DNA from 2 places in the Paenibacillus sp. LT-B23 genome. Region 2 is predicted to be linked to the other one. Evidence: riboswitches for the same ligand, from Rfam matches in the RefSeq annotation. Region 2 holds a riboswitch; the other holds the start of a gene.
What was found. Region 2 has a riboswitch for cyclic di-GMP ahead of ACWXW9_RS12795 (transglutaminase family protein). Riboswitches for the same ligand answer to the same signal wherever they lie in the genome.

Region 1 (3,128 bases), on a different contig from region 2:
TCTCAATGGGGATGAATCTTTCAAAAGCCTGTATCTGATAGTCAAAATTAACGGCTACATCCGCTTCACCTTCTTGTCCCCATATCAGGAGATTGAGTGCATTTCTTTCATGATGATGCGGCATACTTACAATCCGGCTTGCTGCGCCGATCAATGCTTCTCTCGTTTCCTGTTCCTCGAAAGAAAGCGATATATCAAACAGTTTGCCTTTCTCATTGCTATTCTCGTAAACCGCCCGGTAAATTTCACCAAAAGACATTTTCTGATGACGATAGCATTGCATAAGCTCACGTTTGATGCTCTTAATCAGTTCTTTGAAGCTTATATCTTTCTCGGGGCTGATCCGCAGCGGCAGCACGTTGGCGAAATGTCCCATAGTCTGCTTATATTTTGCTTTGCTCCGATTAAAAACCGGGACGCCGATCACCATTTCGTTCCGATTGCAAATCTTGCTGAAATACAGGAACAGTATGCCTAAAAAATAGTGGAATGACGAGCATCCTTCCTCTTTGCAAAATTCAATCATTTGATTGTATAACGCCTTGTTTATAGTTAAGGTTCGCCGATCACTCCAAACGGAATCGCCGTCACCATCATCGATATCCATGCCTCTGCTCAACAGAGGCTCGGGAATGGTCAGATATTTGTTCTGCCAGAACACCCTATCTTTTAAAAAGGCCGGAGAATTCAGATAATTCTGATTATCGGAAATAAAATCAGCATAGGAATAGACCGTTCTGTTCATTTCGCCAATTCCTTGCACCAATTTATTGTAATTGTCAAACATTTGACTGATTAAGAGAGCAAATCCCCATCCGTCGATCACCAAATGATGAACTTTAAGTAAAATGAAGTATGTGTTCGGGGCACCTTTCAACAAAACAAATTGAAAATAGAAATCCTCTGGTTGAAAAGGTTTTAAAAACTCTTTTTTCATCCAGTTGATGCAAAAAGAGTTTGGATTTTTCTTTACCGAAAAATCATGAAACGGAACTTCATAGTCAGCTTCTGGCAAAAATGTTAAATAAGGCTCTCCCTTTTTATCAATAAAACGGGCACTCAGAGAATCATTTTGCCTGATTAATAACTGCATGGACTGCCTAATGATAGCCGTATTCAGGTTTCCTTTAACCTCAACATACCCACCGATATTGTAAATAGGCTTTCCAGGGTACATGCACTGTTCGAACCATATATCTTTCTGATAGGAACTTAACGGATACTCCTTGACACTTATTACACTTGTTTGCATAAAATCCCCTCCTGTTGTTAAACATTTCATGCGTTCTACTCCGTATGCCCAAATCATTTCCGCTACAAATAAAAGAAGCCTATTCCCATATAAAAAGCACAGGAACAGACAGCAGACTTCGCCCGGTTTCCTTCGGCAACCTGGCAATCATGGCTGTTTAATCCAGCTTTAGACCCATGGCTTTGTGTCCACCACTTTCGAGGTGTTTACGATTAACGGGAAATACATTCGTATATTTTTTACATCTTTTGAGCATGTTCTTATGCTTCTTCCTCCTACATTCGGTAGGAGCTGACCTTGAGTTTTCAAAGCATTTACCTTGATATAGTTTTACAATACGTTGTTAGGTGCTGATTAAAATACTTCAGCAAGCCACTAAATTCCTGTCATCCGACAACTCCAGTTCATTTTACTTAATTTCCCTTATCCCCCAAGATTAAGAGATAACAACCTGTACAACTTTAGCGGCTTAGCTTTTTTTAAAATGATGGATTTGTGATCCACCTAAAAATGACGTTCCAAAGCTTCTCTCGCATTCGATGTTTCGCCGAAAATAGCGACGTGAGTGTACACGGGGAGTGAAGGACAGTTGGAGTGCAACTTCGGAAGAGTAAAACGTGCTTTTTCCAACATTTTCTAGGATAAAACCAAAATCAAACCAGGAAAACAAGAGGGAACCCCCTCCACAACTGATTAAGAACAAATAAGCTTACTGCGGAAGATATATCCAAGGTCTAGTCACAAAGCGTAGCACCCCGAAGAAAAGAATGTCCTTGCAAGAAATGTCGCGCCTAACCTTTAGCAAGGAAGAAGCATGCCATTCTTCCACCTGCGAACGAAGCATTAATGTCAACCAAGCGTCAAGGAGTGCACATGGACAATATCGTCCTAGTCATGGAGGTGTTAGACAGCGTACCAGCGAAGTTCATTTTCCAACGGAATATTCCACGATTTGAGCCATGATCACTTTGATCTGAGCACTTGGTTGGAAACGTGGCTAACCATCTCAATCTCACCGGCTGTCAAGGTAAACTGCATCGCCTTCACATTTTCCACGGCATGATGTACTTTTGAAGCCCCAGGTATCGCAAATACGTTCTCTCCGTGAGCGTTAATCAGCCAATTCAGGGCAATCTGGGTTGGCGTCACGTTATATTGTTGAGCCAGTTGTTCCAATGTTTCAATTAGTGGCTTTGATCTCCGCAGCCCCGAATCCCGGAATGCCGCCGTCCACTTGCGCGGACCCTTGATCGACTTGACCAGAGACGGATTATTATGGAATTTTCCACTTAAGACCCCCTGCATTAGCGGAGAGTATGCGATGATCGCCACGCCAAGCTCTTTAGCCGTGTCCAGAATTCCGTTCTGTTCGATTCTCCGGTCAAGCAGGCTGTATTTCACTTGATTCGAAACTAGGCGAAGGCCGTGCTCACGCAGCACACGATCGGCTTCACGTATTTGTTGCGTGGAAAAGTTACTTACGCCCACATATTTAATCTTTCCTTGCCCAACCAGTTTAGCCATCGCATTCATCACGGCGCCAACCGAAGCAAAGGAGTAAGGCGAATGCACCTGGTAGAGGTGAATCGTCCGTTGATCCAAATGGCGAATACGTTCATCAATCGTTGCTGTGATACTGCCTGCGGTCCGAAAGGCCGGCCACCATTTCGTAGCGATATTCGCCTGTTCCGCGAGCGGTCCTCCGATCTCATTCAGCGTGCCGGCTAGTAGCTGCTCAGACTGTCCGCCACCGTATGCTTCGGCAGTATCAAACCAATTAACTCCACCTTCTAAACTGGTCTGAACGATTTGCCGTATATCCTCCCGCCGCAGCACTGGCCAGAATTTCCCGACTATCCCTTTTCCATTGCTGAAC
Region 2 (3,128 bases):
ACGATCGCATTCTTTACGGTGTCCAATTGTGTATTCACATTAATGGCCCAGTCAATCTTGTTTTTGCCGTTAGCTTTTCCTTGTTTACTTATTGGGGGCCCAGAAACGGGTTTGATGTTGACGATGGATGTTTGTACCCCGATCTTAATTGGAGTCGCAATAATGACTTCTGTGCTGCCCTTTGCAACTTCCTTACTGAACTCGGTTTTTACTTGCAGTTTTCCGCTTACGTTGGAATGGTTCTCTACGTAATCGTTAAAGGTCATAATGACCTTCCCTTGACGATCTACTGTAAAGGTACCAACCGCTCCATCTGTTGTAATCAACGGAGACGAGATATCTGTGTAAATTTCAAATTGTTCCGGTAAGTTAAAGGTGAAGGTATCGCCTGCTTTATACTGATTGTCAGGAATCTCCCATTCATAGCTCAGCTGGACTGCCGCACCAATGTCCACACGGACGCCGGGATTATCGACAGCATCAATGATATGGCCGGTTTCATCCGTCAAGATCAGCTTGGTTAAAATATTGTCTGCTTGAACTGAGCTGGCTGCTGCCTGAATCATGGGAGCTATGCTGGGAGGTGCCTCTAATGGTTCAGGGTTCGGAATACCGTATACATCTTCCATAACTGTATTCGCAGTATCGCTTACAGCGCTTTCTGGTACAGCCGCGGTCGAAGTGTCTGCGTAAGCCAGCGCTGCACTAAAAAAGCTTTGGAAAATAAGCAATAGCACAATGATCGTTACATTTATTTTTGTTCTCATACTCTTAAGTAAGTCTCCTATTCATCATAATATTATGGAAAGTACCCGGGCGGATTTGGTTCCCCCCTCTTTCTTGTCCCGGAAATAGTATATTCAACATCTTAGTTTTTAAATGACTGACTAGATATACAATACCTTCCTTATCTCAACAATTTCTCAACAAGAATAGAAAAAAGCCCTGATCGCAGTGATCAGGGCTTTCTAAAAAAAATTAATATTGCTTTGTTTTTGTGTATTTGGAGGGTTCTTTGGCCATTGCAAACTTCTGTTTTCCGCTTTTTAGAGCGGCATCTACTGTAGTGTCAACGATAACCCATTGATTGTTGATATTGACTTCATTCCAGGCGTGGTAGGTATTCACATAGGAGGATTCGCCCATAACCAGCTTCGTTGGAACATCCACACTTCGAAGCATGGCGGCGAACAGTGAAGCGTATCCATAGCAAATATCTTTTTGCGAAACTATTGTACGATCAATTTGTGGAAGGTAGTCTGTTGATAGGTTGAAAGGCTGATTGGAATCGTATTTAATATGACTAATGACATACTCGTAAATACGTTTCACCTTTTCATCATCTGTCGTTGCACCCTTGGTTAATTCCTTGGCTTTCCGAATCGCCTGATTCGTATCGCTCCAGTCAATATTTTGAATAGAATTGAGGTATATGGTTTTACTGTCATTCAAATTTAACAGGACCGTTTCTTCACCTATCACTTTATACTGGTTGCCAGTTAGCTGTTCCAATAAACGAATGTTATAATTGCCATTGCCCATTTGAAGAGCGAATGCTTCCTCAGGCTTGCTCGAATTCAGATAATAAGAGTATTTCTCCGCATCCTTGGTAATTACAATCTTGGTTTTGACATTGGAGTTGACAGGATAACGTATACTAACAATACCGTGGTTTACGTTGTTTTGATTCAGCCATGCCTGACTTTCGGCAGCAAATGCTGTCGTATGTAGGGGGATGGATAACAAAAAAACCAAAATAATTAAAAAAGATGACATTTTCCTCATAGAAAAACTTCCTTTCGGCGGCCAGGCTGCCATCTTAAAAAGAAGGCCCTATAGCTTTGCGTCCCTGCCTTTCGACAGGTTTGCTATTATCGTATAAAGTTTTTCAGGAAAAAAAACACGACAAAAAGCCTCTCCAACCGGTAGCTGGCTGCCATCTTAAAAAGAAGGCCCTGTAGCTTTGCGTCCCTGCCTTTCGACAGGTTTGCCATTTATCCTGAACAGTCTATATCTATCATTCTATCAGTTGGACTTCCGATTAGGCAAGCACAATCTCAGATTTTCTCTGTTTTTCGACAAAGTCATCTAATAGATGAGTTTATAGTTTGGTTCGATTCCCCCATTTTTTGCGGAAGGAATGTGGGGTTTCTCCGACATGTTCCTTGAACAGGTTGATAAAATGGCTAGTGTTGGGAATACCTACAAACCGTGCGATATCCACAATGGATTCGTCACTGGTTTTAAGCCAGCCTTGAGCCGCTGTGATGCGGACATTAATGAGATAATCGATAGGAGAAAATCCGATCTGTTTCTTGAAGTTTTTAGCGAGATTGAATTTGTTTAACTCAAACATGTCTGCCAGCGAATCCAGCGTAATTCGTTCACTGTAGGATCGATCCAAATATTGCTGAACCTTGCGTATCTCGGTGATTGTATCCTGGTTTACATACGGATGATCGTAGGGGTGCTGCAAAATATACGTCAGCAACTCACCGATGAGTCTGGATGTCAACAGCTCAGCAGAGAGAGTTCTGTCAGATTGTACGCATAACAGGGAACGCAGCTTGTCCAATATGGTGACTGGATCGTTGAGTGATATTACAGGCTTGTTGTGTTTGGCAAATTGTTCATAGAAATTGCCGATCAGATTGCCGTACACATTTACACTGATAAACTCCCATGCTTCATGACCAGCGGTGCTGTACTGTACGTATTCCTCACAACTAACGAAAAACATATCATGAGGCTTCAATATGTATTTTTTCTCCCGGTACAGTAATTCCCCTTGTCCTGATAACGTAAAAACGAGCAGAAACGAGGTGAGTTCCTTCCGTTCCATGGCATAAGCAGATGTTTTTTCGAAATAACCTATTTCCTGTATATAAAAAAGGGATTGCTTGGCAAAAGCGGAGGGAGTACGTGCAATGACGACTGGATCGCTGCTCCAAGGGGTCCCATTTCCGTTGTTTTTTTGGTCTGTTGTCATGTCCAATTCCTTTACAAAAGAGCAAATTTATCAAGCTAATCACTGTTTGTTTAATAAACAAAATGGTGGTTTACACATGATTTCCTATTAATACGGTTTATTTTATCACATCACATAAATGCATGTAGCGAATAATATT

Region 1: it holds a riboswitch for cyclic di-GMP, as region 2 does, so the genes downstream of both, ACWXW9_RS01485 (non-ribosomal peptide synthetase) here and ACWXW9_RS12795 (transglutaminase family protein) in region 2, are expected to answer to the same signal.

What each region holds. Positions count from the first base shown of each region.
Region 1 is NZ_JBSQBM010000001.1:313,743-316,870, reverse strand. It holds gene ACWXW9_RS01485 (non-ribosomal peptide synthetase) at 1-1,252, opposite strand, end outside; cyclic di-GMP riboswitch class I at 1,384-1,473, opposite strand; gene ACWXW9_RS01480 (aldo/keto reductase) at 2,216-3,128, opposite strand, start outside.
Region 2 is NZ_JBSQBM010000009.1:43,567-46,694, forward strand. It holds gene ACWXW9_RS12790 (collagen binding domain-containing protein) at 1-767, opposite strand, end outside; gene ACWXW9_RS12795 (transglutaminase family protein) at 979-1,776, opposite strand; cyclic di-GMP riboswitch class I at 1,799-1,880, opposite strand; cyclic di-GMP riboswitch class I at 1,922-2,002, opposite strand; gene ACWXW9_RS12800 (AraC family transcriptional regulator) at 2,102-2,989, opposite strand.